3 regions of the Enterobacter sp. 6722112 genome follow, and region 1 is predicted to be linked to each of the others. Evidence: predicted binding sites of a transcription regulator. Region 1 holds the regulator's gene; each other region holds the start of a gene.
What was found. The regulator PhoB, encoded in region 1, activates phosphate uptake and scavenging genes when phosphate is short. The targets are predictions, from matches to a motif close to CTGTCATAAAACTGNCNNAT.
Positions count from the first base shown of each region.

Region 2: a site for PhoB is predicted at 2,243-2,262, ahead of phnC (phosphonate ABC transporter ATP-binding protein). Genes of this name have one in related genera too.
Region 3: a site for PhoB is predicted at 2,390-2,409, ahead of uvrB (excinuclease ABC subunit UvrB). Genes of this name have one in related genera too.

Region 1 is NZ_JBZWGR010000007.1:782,442-787,093, forward strand. Features, by position in the region: gene sbcC (exonuclease subunit SbcC) at 1-693, opposite strand, end outside; gene sbcD (exonuclease subunit SbcD) at 690-1,895, opposite strand; gene phoB (phosphate response regulator transcription factor PhoB) at 2,083-2,772, shown strand; gene phoR (phosphate regulon sensor histidine kinase PhoR) at 2,794-4,089, shown strand; gene brnQ (branched-chain amino acid transporter carrier protein BrnQ) at 4,499-4,652, shown strand, end outside.
Region 2 is NZ_JBZWGR010000007.1:148,312-152,963, reverse strand. Features, by position in the region: one part of gene AC4OVU_RS02235 (IS1-like element IS1A family transposase) at 1-112, shown strand, start outside; one part of gene AC4OVU_RS02235 (IS1-like element IS1A family transposase) at 112-560, shown strand; partial or broken gene AC4OVU_RS02230 (hypothetical protein) at 577-768, opposite strand; gene AC4OVU_RS02225 (zinc ribbon domain-containing protein YjdM) at 1,360-1,695, shown strand; gene yjdN (VOC family metalloprotein YjdN) at 1,776-2,213, shown strand; gene phnC (phosphonate ABC transporter ATP-binding protein) at 2,350-3,138, shown strand; gene phnD (phosphonate ABC transporter substrate-binding protein) at 3,162-4,178, shown strand; gene phnE (phosphonate ABC transporter, permease protein PhnE) at 4,337-4,652, shown strand, end outside.
Region 3 is NZ_JBZWGR010000007.1:1,187,625-1,192,276, reverse strand. Features, by position in the region: gene yvcK (uridine diphosphate-N-acetylglucosamine-binding protein YvcK) at 1-54, shown strand, start outside; gene uvrB (excinuclease ABC subunit UvrB) at 143-2,158, opposite strand; gene AC4OVU_RS07205 (ABC transporter ATP-binding protein) at 2,907-3,629, shown strand; gene bioD (dethiobiotin synthase) at 3,592-4,293, opposite strand; gene bioC (malonyl-ACP O-methyltransferase BioC) at 4,286-4,652, opposite strand, start outside.

The DNA.
Region 1 (4,652 bases):
TTCGTCAGTAAGTGCCTGCAAACTTTGCTGTAAGTGCTGCTGCTGTTCCTCGCTCAGCAGCATAACCCCTGCGGCCTGCGCTTCGCACATCTCCAGCGCGTTACGTGCCGCTTTGTGTTTTTCAAAAACCATGGCAGAAATCTGGCCGTAAATTTCCGTGCCGGTCAGTTCCTCCAGCAGCTCAGCGCGATCGCTCGGTTTGGCATTCAGGAAGGCGGCAAACTGCCCCTGAGAGAGCAGCATCGAGCGGGTAAAGCGACCATAGTCCAGCCCGGTGAGTGTGGCGGTTTGTTCCAGCTTATCCGTGACTTTGTCGGCCAGAATTTTGCCGTCTTCGCAGCGGGCCAGCTCAACGCGCGGTGCCTGTAAGTTCCCGTCCGGCTGGTTGCGGGCGCGGTTCTGGCTCCAGAAAGCGCGATAAGCAACACCTTTGACCTCAAATTCTACTTCCGCCAGGCATTCGGCAGTATCGCGCGTCATCAGGTCATTTTGCGCCTGAGAGACCTTATTAAGACGCGGCGTTTCGTGGTAAAGCGCCAGGCAGATGGCATCCAGCAGCGTGGTTTTACCCGCGCCGGTTGCGCCGGTGATGGCAAACAGCCCGTTGCTGGCGAACGGCTCCGCGGTGAAATCAATTTTCCACTCACCCTTTAGCGAATTCAGATTTTTCAGGCGCAGGCTCAGAATTTTCATGCGTTTTCGTCCTCGTCATGGAGGGAATGCAGGGTCTGGGCAAACAGCTCGTTAAGCCTGGTGCGTCTGGCCTCGTCCACCTCTTCATGCGCAAGCCGCCGCGCGAACACCTCTTCAACCCGAAGTTCGCTAAGCGTTTCACGCTGGGCGTTGAGCAGTATTTTCTCGCGCTGCTCGCGGCTGCGGCGTACCAGCAGCACCTCCACGGGAAGGTCTTCCGTCAGCGTCTGTATTTTACGCTGCATATCGTACAGGTAGTCGTCGGTGGTGATTTCGATATCGAGCCAGACGGGGGGATTAAGCGCTGCGCCGCGCCACTGCTCAAGCTGAGCGGTAATGGCGGCCAGATCGCCTTTCAGCACCGCCAGCGGCTGGGTGACCGGCACCTCAAGCGTCTCAACGGCGCTGAGTTTGCCTCCGGTGAAGCTCACCAGATGCACGGATTTGGCCTTGCCCGTTTCGTCAAAACTGAGCGAAATGGGCGAGCCGCAGTAGCGGATATGCTCGCAGCCGCCGATGATCTGCGCCCGGTGAATATGCCCGAGGGCAATGTAGTCGGCGGGGGGGAAGTTTTGCGCCGGAAACGCGTCCAGCGTACCGATATAGATCTCGCGCACCGCATCACTCTTACTGGCTCCGACGGTGGTGAGGTGCCCGGTGGCAATGATCGGAATGGCCTGATCGCCGCGCAGGGCGCAGGCTTCCGTATGTTGCTGGTGATAATAGCGGGTGATGGCCTGCAACAGATGCTGCTGTTTTTCGCTGCCGGACAGACCTGCCTGGCTTTGCACGATATCGCGCGGGCGTAAAAACGGAATTGGGCACAGCACTGCGCCCGGCGTGCCGTCGCGTTTTTTCAGGATCTGCGGCGCGTGTCCGGCGCTGGCCACCACGGTGGTATTGAGGAACGCCAGAATATCGCGGGATTCATTCAGCGTCGCCACCGAGTCATGGTTTCCGGCGACAATCACCAGGTGACAACCGGTTTGCTGGAGGTTGACCACAAAACGGTTGTACAGCTCACGCGCATAGCTCGGCGGCGATCCGGTATCAAAAATGTCGCCCGCCACAATAATCGCGTCCACCTCGTGAGCCTGAGCCGTCTCCAGCAGCCAGTTCAGGAACGCTTCATGTTCCGCGGCGCGGCTTTTGCTGTAAAAATTTTGACCCAGGTGCCAGTCTGAGGTGTGAAGTATGCGCATAAAAGATCCGTGGCAATAATAAGAAAGCAGGATTATAAACGTTCGGGGAACGGAAAATAACCGCTGTAATAAAACAACAGTTTGCTATTTATAGTGGTAATGTTTTTCATAAATCTGTCATAAATCTGACGCATAATGACGCCGCATTACAGACTTGTAACTTAAATACGATAAGACAGGGCAAAGTATGGCGAGACGTATTCTGGTCGTAGAAGATGAAGCTCCGATCCGTGAAATGGTGTGCTTCGTGCTTGAACAAAATGGCTTCCAGCCGGTTGAAGCGGAAGATTATGACAGCGCGGTGAACCAGCTGAATGAACCCTGGCCCGATCTGATCCTGCTGGACTGGATGCTGCCTGGCGGTTCCGGATTGCAGTTTATCAAGCATATCAAACGCGAGGCGATGACCCGCGATATCCCGGTGGTAATGCTGACGGCGCGCGGCGAGGAAGAGGATCGCGTGCGCGGTCTGGAAACCGGCGCGGACGATTACATCACTAAACCGTTCTCCCCGAAAGAGCTGGTGGCGCGTATCAAAGCCGTGATGCGCCGTATTTCACCGATGGCGGTGGAAGAGGTGATTGAGATGCAGGGGCTGAGCCTGGATCCTACCTCACACCGGGTCATGACCGGTGAAAATCCCCTCGATATGGGACCGACCGAATTTAAACTCCTGCACTTCTTTATGACCCACCCGGAGCGCGTTTACAGCCGCGAACAGTTGCTGAATAACGTCTGGGGAACTAACGTCTATGTCGAAGACCGAACGGTTGACGTCCATATTCGCCGCCTGCGTAAAGCACTGGAACTGAGCGGCCACGATCGCATGGTACAGACGGTCCGCGGCACGGGTTATCGTTTCTCGACCCGTTTCTGAACAATGACAGGAGTGTGACGCGTGCTGGAACGTCTGTCATGGAAAAGGCTCGTCTTTGAACTGATCTTATGCTGTATTCCGGCCCTCATTCTGGGGGCTATCTTTGGCTATCTGCCGTGGTTTTTACTGGTGGCCGTGACGGGATTGCTCGTCTGGCATTTCTGGAATTTACTGCGTCTCTCCTGGTGGCTGTGGGTCGACAGAAGTATGACACCCCCGCCGGGAAGCGGGAGCTGGGAACCGCTACTCTACGGCCTGCACCAGATGCAGATGCGTAACAAAAAGCGCCGTCGTGAGCTGGGAAGCCTGATCAAACGCTTTCGTAGCGGTGCGGAGTCGCTGCCGGACGCGGTGATCCTGACGACAGAAGAAGGGACAATCTTCTGGTGTAATGGCCTCGCGCAACAGCTGCTGGGCCTGCGCTGGCCGGATGATAATGGTCAGAACATCCTGAACCTTCTGCGTTATCCCGAGTTCACGCTGTATCTGAAAAAGCGGGATTTTTCGCGCCCGCACAATCTGAAGCTCAATAACGGTCGCCATCTGGAAATCCGCGTGATGCCCTACAGCGATCGGCAGTGGCTGATGGTAGCGCGGGACGTTACCCAGATGCACCAGCTTGAGGGCGCGAGACGTAACTTCTTTGCCAACGTCAGCCACGAGCTGCGTACGCCCTTGACGGTGCTTCAGGGCTACCTGGAGATGATGCAGGAGCAAACGCTTGAGGGGGCGCCGCGTGAGAAAGCACTGCATACCATGCGGGAGCAGACGTTCCGCATGGAAGGGCTGGTCAAACAGCTGCTGACGCTTTCAAAGATTGAGGCTGCCCCGTCGCTGGCGCTAAACGACATCATTGATGTGCCGATGATGTTGCGGGTGGTGGAGCGCGAAGCCCAAACGCTGAGTCATAATCAGCACACCCTGAGTTTTGACGTTGATAACACGCTGAAAGTGCTCGGCAGTGAAGATGAGCTGCGAAGCGCTATCTCAAACCTGGTCTATAACGCCGTGAATCATACCCCGAAAGGGACGCATATCGCGGTGTGCTGGCAGCATACCCCGGCGGGCGCTGAGTTTAGCGTCGAGGACAACGGGCCGGGGATTGGGCCCGAGCACCTCCCGCGTCTCACCGAACGATTCTACCGGGTGGATAAGGCGCGCTCGCGGCAGACCGGCGGGAGCGGACTGGGACTGGCAATTGTGAAGCATGCCGTCAGCCACCACGAAAGCCGGCTCAATATTGAAAGCACCCTGGGTAAGGGCACGCGCTTTAGCTTCGTGATTCCGGAACGATTAATTGCCAAAAAAAGCGCCTGACGGCAGATGTGTCAGGCTACCTTTCCACGGGCCAGCGATTGCTGGCCCGTTTGCTTTGCAGTCAAGCGAAACGCGGATGAATATTATACGGCTGGTGCTTTTTTGTTCGCATGATTAGCCATGAGTTTTTCTTATACATGGCATATTATGTTGGTCTGAATTTTCATGCTGGCATATTGTTCTGGTTTTACGATCCCTTCTTGCCTTTAAACGTTATAAGCGTTTAAATTGCCCCCAATATACTGTCAGACCGACTGTATTTGCGTGGTAAATCGAAAAACTATTCTTCGCCACGCCAGGACGGGAGCATATCCCGCTGAAATTGAGCAAATTTTCCGCTGTATCGTCCCGTGCGGGATGGCGAAAATCTCAACGTATTCAACACCACATCCACAGGCAGTAAGGTTTTATGACCCATCACTTGAAATCGCGTGACATTATCGCGCTGGGCTTTATGACATTTGCGCTGTTCGTTGGCGCAGGTAACATCATTTTTCCTCCAATGGTTGGCTTACAGGCGGGTGAACACGTCTGGACGGCTGCGTTTGGCTTCCTGCTTACTG
Region 2 (4,652 bases), 630 kb from region 1:
GCTTCTCAACCCGGTACGCACCAGAAAATCATTGATATGGCCATGAATGGCGTTGGATGCCGGGCAACCGCCCGCATTATGGGCGTTGGCCTCAACACGATTTTACGTCACTTAAAAAACTCAGGCCGCAGTCGGTAACCTCGCGCATACAGCCGGGCAGTGACGTCATCGTCTGCGCGGAAATGGACGAACAGTGGGGCTATGTCGGGGCTAAATCGCGCCAGCGCTGGCTGTTTTACGCGTATGACAGGATACGGAGGACGGTTGTGGCGCACGTATTCGGTGAACGCACTATGGCGACGCTGGGGCGTCTTATGAGCCTGCTGTCACCCTTTGACGTGGTGATATGGATGACGGATGGCTGGCCGCTGTATGAATCCCGCCTGAAGGGAAAGCTGCACGTTATCAGCAAGCGATATACGCAGCGAATTGAGCGGCATAACCTGAATCTGAGGCAGCACCTGGCACGGCTGGGACGGAAGTCGCTGTCGTTCTCAAAATCGGTGGAGCTGCATGACAAAGTCATCGGGCATTATCTGAACATAAAACACTATCAATAAGTTGGAGTCATTACCTCGCCTGCTGAGCGTCGACACCCCGTGCGCTAAAATGTAACGGCAAAACGTTGTTATTAACGCCGCTCATCGCAGCGGCTGTGCTATCCAGCTTTGCAATCGGCATAGATTTTAATGAATCAAGATTGTTCAGAGCGAGCTGTAACAATCGTTCAGCTTCCTGGCTTAATTCAAATATGGTCTGTGTGTGCATGATAAAAGCCTTCCCTTAACGCAAATTTATTACTTTTATTAAGCCACGATGTTTTAATTATACTTTTCAGGCTTATATGATCACGTATGGAAAACATGTTCATTTAATACAACTAACTGAAGATAATGAGAATTTAAAAACCACCCTCGTAATACGTGTAAAACATCCCCTGGCCAGAAAGCCAAAAGTGAATAGACAAAACGCATTTTCAGGAAACATCAGGATATATCATCGTTATTTACCCACCAAAAAAGAGAGGTATTCCCTGGCGCCAAAAGATGTATGGCGTCAGAAGAGGATAGATAAATAACGGCTTGTTCCTTCACCTTATCCGAAATGGCACAGCGTAGCAATTTGCTGTAATAAAATATTCGATACATTTAGCATGATTACGATCTCTGCCGTTCAGGGCTTAAGATTCCCTTAATTCACTGACAGTTCGTGTCATCGCTTGCGCATTTATGCGCTATTTTTATAAAACAATATCACCGACAAAAGTGGGGATTTGCGTTATACTCGCTGCCTTTTTCGGCACACTGCCGTCATTTAGCTGGCGTTTTCCAGCGTGTTAACACTTTTGAGGATACCAACATGCAACTTCCACACTGCCCGAAATGCAATTCTGAATACACCTATGAAGACAATGGCATGTTCGTTTGCCCGGAATGCGCCCATGAATGGAACGATGCGGAGCCTGCACAGGACAGCGATGCGCTGATCGTGAAAGACGCAAACGGCAACCTGCTGGCAGACGGCGACAGCGTTACCGTTGTGAAAGATCTGAAGGTAAAAGGCAGTTCCTCCATGCTGAAGATCGGCACTAAAGTCAAAAATATCCGTCTGGTTGAAGGCGATCATAATATCGACTGCAAAATTGACGGCTTCGGTCCGATGAAACTGAAATCTGAGTTCGTGAAAAAGAACTGATTGTCCCGCCCGGTGACGCTTCGCTTACCGGGCGTTCGGGAACTACACTTAACGGGCTTTTCTTACGTGAGGTAAAGATTATGCCGTTAAGTCCCTACATCTCTTTCGCCGGCAACTGTGCGGAGGCGACGGCCTTCTATCAGCAGGCCGTCGGCGCAGAGCTCCTCTACAAAATCACCTTCGGCGAAATGCCCAAAGACGAAAACAGTGAAGAAGGCTGTCCGTCAGGCATGAACTTCCCGGATACCGCCATCGCCCACTCTAACGTCCGCATTGCCGGCAGCGATATCATGATGAGCGATGGTCTGCCACCCGGCAGCAGCGCGCAGTACGCCGGATTTACGCTGGTGCTCGACACGCAGGACGTGGATGAAGGCAAACGCTGGTTCGACAACCTCTCTGATGGCGGCAATGTCGAAATGGCCTGGCAGGAGACTTTCTGGGCGCACGGATTCGGGAAAGTCACCGACAAATACGGCGTGCCGTGGATGATTAACGTCGTTAAGCAGCAGCACTAATTTTCGGGCGGTGGGCAGTCTGCCTCCGCCTGTCATCAAACTCCCCTCAACTCTTCAAATTCCCGCAACCGAGACTTAACCCAAATGTCATATTGATGCGCCAGCATGAGGCCACATTTATCGTGAGGCCCGGCACATGCAAACTGTCATTCGCGTCGAGAAACTGAGCAAAACCTTCCATCACAACAAGGCGCTGCATGCCGTTGATCTGACCGTCCAGCAGGGCGAAATGGTGGCGCTGTTGGGGCCGTCTGGTTCAGGTAAATCAACCCTTCTTCGTCACTTGAGCGGCCTGATTACCTGTGACAAAACGCCGGAAAGCCGCGTCGAACTGCTGGGTAACACCGTGCAACATGCGGGGCGTCTGGCGAGCGATATTCGCAAAAGCCGCGCCCAGACGGGCTATATCTTTCAGCAGTTCAACCTGGTGAACCGCCTGACCGTGCTCGAGAACGTGCTGATTGGCGCGCTCGGCAGCACCCCGTTCTGGCGCACCTGCCTGCGCTGGTTCTCCCCATCCCAGAAGCAAGAAGCCTTACAGGCGCTGACCCGCGTCGGCATGGCGCATTTCGCCCACCAGCGCGTCTCCACGCTCTCCGGCGGACAGCAGCAGCGCGTCGCCATCGCCCGCGCCCTGATGCAGAAAGCCAAAATCATTCTGGCCGATGAACCTATCGCCTCGCTGGACCCGGAATCGGCCCGCATCGTGATGGAAACCCTGCGCGACATCAACCAGAACGACGGCATCACCGTGGTGGTGACGCTGCATCAGGTGGATTACGCCCTGCGCTACTGCGAGCGCATCGTCGCCCTGCGTCAGGGCAATGTGTTCTTCGATGGCGCAAGCCACCAGTTTGATAACGAACGTTTTGATCATCTCTACCGCAGCGTAAACCGCGTCGAAGAGCGCGCGCAGGCTGCTTAACGTCCCCATAACGAGGAATGGACATGAACTACAAAGCCGTTGCCGCGCTGGCCTTCACCAGCATGTTCAGCATCAGCACCCTGCTAAGCCCTGCTTACGCTGAGGAACAGGAAAAAGCGCTGAACTTTGGCATCATTTCAACGGAATCACAGCAAAACCTGAAGCCGCAGTGGGAACCGTTCCTGAAAGATATGGAAACCAAACTGGGGATCAAAGTAAACGCCTTCTTCGCCCCGGACTACGCGGGCATCATTCAGGGAATGCGCTTCAACAAAGTGGACATCGCCTGGTATGGCAACCTCTCTGCTATGGAAGCGGTAGATCGCGCGAACGGCCAGGTCTTCGCCCAGACCGTTGCGGCAGACGGCTCCCCGGGCTACTGGAGCGTGCTGATCGTGAACAAAGACAGCCCGATCAACAACCTCAACGACATGCTCGCCAAACGCAAAGAGCTGACGTTTGGTAACGGCGACCCGAACTCCACTTCCGGCTTCCTCGTCCCTAGCTATTACGTCTTCGCGAAAAACAACGTCTCCGCCAGCGACTTTAAGCGCACGGTCAACGCCAGCCACGAAACCAACGCCCTGGCCGTGGCGAATAAGCAGGTTGACGTCGCCACCAACAACACTGAAAACCTCGACAAGCTGAAGACCTCCGCGCCGGACAAGCTGAAGGAAATCAAGGTTATCTGGAAATCGCCGCTGATCCCGGGCGACCCGATCGTGTGGCGCAAAAACCTCTCCGAGAGCACCAAGGACAAGGTCTACGACTTCTTTATGAACTACGGCAAAACGCCGGAAGAGAAAGCGGTTCTGGCACGTCTGGGCTGGGCACCGTTCCGCGCGTCCAGCGATTTGCAGCTGGTGCCGATTCGCCAGCTGGCGCTGTTCAAGCAGATGCAGGGCGTGAAGGACAACAAGGGTCTGAAGGAAGAAGAGAAGACCAGCAAAGTGTCGGAAATTCAGGCGCAGCTGGACGATCTCGACCGCCTGACCGCCGCGCTCGGTGCCATGACCAGCGTGAATAAAGCGGTGCAGTAACTTACGTCCCCTCTCCCTTGAGGGAGAGGGTTAGGGTGAGGGGGAAATGCGCACGCTGATGCCCTCACCCCGGCCCTCTCCCACAGGGAGAGGGGGAACAGATCGTAGGCCGGATAAGCGTAGCGCCATCCGGCACACAAAGACCCGCGGAGTAAAACATGCAAACCATCACCCTCCCGCCGCCAAAGCGCAGCTGGTTCTCGCTCATAAGCTGGGCCGTTCTGCTGGCGGTGCTCGTTATCTCCTGGAAGGGCGCGGAGATGGATCCGCTGCTGCTCTTCAAAGATTCCGGCAACATGGCGACCTTCGCCGCCGACTTCTTCCCGCCGGACTTCAGCCAGTGGCAGGACTACCTCGGTGAAATGGCGATCACCCTGCAAATTGCCGTCTGGGGCACCGCCCTCGCCGTGATCCTCTCCATTCCGTTTGGCCTGATGAGCGCCGAAAACATCGTGCCGTGGTGGATCTACCAGC
Region 3 (4,652 bases), 410 kb from region 1:
GACCGCCATTTGCTGCGCGAGGCGCTGGAAAAGGCGATTCAGGCATTAGGTTAACAAAAACCCCGGTGGCGCTGCGCTTACCGGGGCTACAAAAGACGCTAAACCTGTAGGCCCGGTAAGCGCAGCGCCACCGGGCAAAAAACTACGATGCCGCAATAAACAGATCCCGCAGCTGATGCAGCTGATCGCGGATTTGCGCGGCCTCTTCGAACTCCAGGTTCTGCGCATGCTGCATCATCTGCCCTTCCAGCTCGTGGATCTTCTGCTGCAACGCTTTCGGCGTCAGCGCGACGGTATCCTCTTCCACCACTGAACGGGCCTTGCCGCGGCCTTTCGCTTTGGTCTTCGCAATGTTCTGACCCAGCGCCAGGATATCCACCACCTTCTTGTTCAGCCCCTGCGGCGTAATGCCGTGCTCTTCGTTATAGCGCTGCTGCTTCTCGCGACGACGTTCCGTTTCGCCAATCGCTTTGGCCATCGACGGGGTGATTTTATCCCCGTACAGGATCGCCTTCCCGTTGACGTTACGCGCGGCGCGGCCAATGGTCTGGATCAGTGAGCGCTCGGAACGCAGGAAGCCCTCTTTGTCCGCGTCCAGAATCGCCACCAGCGACACCTCAGGCATATCCAGCCCTTCTCGCAGAAGGTTAATACCGACCAGCACGTCGAACTCGCCCAGACGCAGATCGCGGATGATCTCCATACGCTCCACGGTATCGATATCCGAGTGCAGATACCGCACCTTCTCGCCGTGTTCTTCCAGATACTCCGTCAAATCTTCCGCCATACGTTTGGTGAGCGTGGTAACCAGCACGCGCTCGTTGATGACGGAGCGGGCACGTATTTCCGAGAGCAGATCGTCCACCTGCGTCGCCACCGGACGCACCTCGATAATCGGATCCAGCAGCCCGGTCGGACGCACCACCTGGTCCACCACGTCATCACCGGATTTTTCCAGCTCGTAGTTGCCCGGCGTGGCCGATACGTAGATGGTCTGCGGAGCAAGCGCCTCAAATTCTTCAAACTTCATCGGACGGTTGTCCAGCGCTGACGGCAGTCGGAACCCGTACTCCACCAGCGTCTCTTTACGCGCGCGGTCACCGCGGTACATCCCGCCGATCTGCGGGATCGTAACGTGGGATTCGTCGATCACCAGCAGGCCGTCCGCCGGAAGGTAGTCAAACAGCGTCGGCGGCGCTTCGCCCGGCCCGCGCCCGGAGAGGTAGCGCGAGTAGTTTTCGATGCCGGAGCAGTAGCCCAGCTCGTTCATCATCTCCAGATCGAACTGGGTACGCTGGCTCAGGCGCTGCTCTTCCAGCAGCTTATTGTTCGCCAGCAGCACCTTGCGGCGGTCCGCCAGCTCGGTTTTGATCTCTTCCATCGCCTGCACAATACGCTCGCGCGGCGTTACATAGTGCGTTTTCGGGTAGATGGTGAAGCGCTGGATCACCGACTCGACGTGACCGGTCAACGGATCGAACAGCGACAGGCGTTCAACCTCTTCGTCGAACAGCTCCACGCGCAGCGCCATATCGTCCGACTCCGCCGGGAAGATATCAATCACCTCGCCGCGCACGCGGAAGGTCCCGCGCTGGAACGCCTGATCGTTACGGGTGTACTGCAACTCCGCCAGACGGCGCAAAATCGCACGCTGATCGATGATCATCCCCTGCGTCAGGTGCAGCATCATCTTGAGATAGAGATCCGGATCGCCCAGGCCGTAGATCGCCGACACCGAGGCCACCACCACCACATCACGACGCTCCAGCAGCGCCTTGGTCGCCGACAAACGCATCTGCTCGATATGTTCGTTCACCGAGGCATCTTTCTCGATAAACGTGTCGGAGCTGGGAACGTAGGCTTCCGGCTGGTAGTAGTCGTAGTAGGAGACGAAATACTCCACCGCGTTTTCCGGGAAGAACTCTTTCATCTCACCATACAGCTGCGCCGCCAGCGTTTTGTTCGGCGCGAGAACCATCGTCGGACGCTGGAGATCGGCAATGACGTTGGCAATGGTGAAGGTTTTGCCCGAACCGGTAACCCCCAGCAGGGTCTGGTGCGCCAGCCCGTCCTCCAGCCCCTCTTCCAGGCGACGAATAGCCTCGGGCTGATCCCCGGAAGGACGGAAAGCAGAATTCAGTTTAAACGGTTTACTCATGGGCGACGACCTGATGACAGAATAAGCGGCAGGTGAGTAATTTTACTCGTTGTGGCCAGGATTGCCAGTAAAAAACACTGGATGAAAAACCAGTAGCGTGTCAGGATATTTAGCGTAGCGCAGAGAGGATTAGTGCGTTCGCGAGCCAAATTTCGACTGTGACAAAATAAAACACCAGCCTCAGGGGGTTATCCCCAGAACTATTACTTTTTTAACATTTGTCAAGGGCGGTTATGAAAGTTTTATGGCAACAGGTCTCGCTGGCGTTGAGGGAATTGCTTTTATCTAATTCGTTAAAAAATAAAGACTAATTTATTAAGCCGCGTTTCGCATCAATTTGGTTGTAACCCGCGTATTCTCTCGCTTATCGCGGGTTTTCTAACTCTAATGCACAAGGTTATCCACAGGAATAGTGGATAACTGCCTCCAGCCCGTACAGCATGCACTCCAGCAAATTCCCGGTTTTTCCCACGAAGCGGCAGTAAAAAATTTTTATCACTCTTTTTTGCCTGGAAAACGTTCATTTTTTCATAAGCGACTGGCGAGATCTTAATCACAATTCTGTCATTTCTCCTGCACCACAATTCGACATACGCAGCACCGGGAGTGTGCAATTCGTATAAACGTTCAGCTTTTGATAGTGAGTTATTCCTAAAAATGGCCTTTTTTTAATCATTATGAAGTTCCTGGCAGGCGTTTTGCAGACATCACTCTGTGCATCACCCCACACATTTTTAAGGAGAGAAAGATGTTGAGTCTGCGTGCTGTAAATCAGTTTTACGGAAGCCAACATACGCTATGGAACGTGAATATCGATTTCCCGCAAGGCATCTGTACGGGCATTGTTGGCCTGCCTGGCATGGGCAAATCCACGCTTATGAACTGCATTACCGGAAAGGTGCCCGTCGAGAGCGGCACCATCATCTGGCATGAGGCTGGCGCGCCGCCGCATAACTTGCTCAGCCCTGCGTCAGCATTCCCGGCGCCGCCGACGATAGGCTACGTCCCGCAGGATCGGCGAATATTTTCCCAGCTGACCGTCGATGAAAATCTGCATATCGCTATGCGGGCGACGGGGAAACCCGATCCGGCATCAAAAAGTGACGTGTATGCCCTGTTTCCGGAGCTCTATCCGCTGCGACAGAGCCGTGCCTCTGCGCTGTCCCCTGACGACCAGTATCAGCTGGCCCTCGCCAGTGCGCTGGTTAATCGTCCGCGCGTGCTGATTCTGGATGAGCCCATGCATGGCGCAGGGCACGGTTTCGCGCGCAGGCTGGGGCAGTTGCTGGTGCGGTTGAATCGGGAGCTGGGAATGACGGTGCTGTTAGCGGAGCAACAGCTGTCGTTTATCCGCCGGGTAGCGGATCGTTTCTGCATGCTCTATCGCGGACGTAACGTGGCACAGGGCCACGTTAACGAGCTGGATGACGACCTTATTGCGCACTGGATGGCGCGGGACATAAGGCGCTGAGGTCGAGATAGCGTCCGGTTTCCGCCTGCTCTGCGCCGTCGGCAAGCCACGGGATCTCGCCGAGAAACGGCGCAGGCAGCACCCGCTTCAGCGTCGCCAGATACTCAGCATGACGTTTACCCGGCGCTACCACGTCATTGGCAATCCACCCTGCCAGACGCAACCCGGCCTGCTGCACGGCCTGGGCGGTCAGCATGGCGTGATTGATACAGCCAAGCTTCACGCCAACCACCAGAATGACCGGAAGCTGCTCGGCCTGCACCCAGTCAGCAAATGTCTGCTCGTCGGACAGCGGGGTAAACCAGCCGCCAGCCCCCTCCACCAGCACCCAGTCGGCCTGCGTTTCCAGGACGCGTAACCCGGAAGAGAGCACCGAAAAATCAATCGGACGATCTTCATCGACGCTGACGATGTGCGGCGAGGTGGGTTCAGCAAAGGTATAGGGGTTCACCGCAGAATAGGCCAGCGTAAGGCTGCTGTTACGCTGTAGCGCCAGCGCATCGGTATTACGTAAGCCTTCCGGCGTCATCTCGCTGCCGGAGGCTACGGGCTTATACCCGGCCGTTGTTTTCCCCAGCAGACGCGCCGCCTGCAACAGCGCGGCGCTGGCAACCGTTTTACCGACTTCAGTGTCCGTGCCGGTAACAAAATAACGTTCAGTCACGTTCAATAATCCCATGAAAAAGATGATAAGAGAGCGGGAACCGGCCCCGCTCCTGCGGCCAGGCCAGCTCGAGACGCTGGAGTTGGCCGCGGGTAAGGGGTTTCTTCTCCCGTCCGGCGTGCAGGTGCGTCGCGCCTATGCCCTTAAGCGATCGCATGGCGCTTAACGCATCGCTAAATTCGAGGGTGACGGTCTGGACCATGCATCGATAGCGCCAGCCTGCCAGCGCCTGAGTGACCTGTTCGTGCGAGAGAAACCGGTTGGCGTGCGGCTGCGCATCCACTGCCCTCCACGCCTGATTCAGCTCTGGCAACGAACTTTCCAGCAGGGTGGTAAAGGCCACCGCTCCGCCGGGCCGC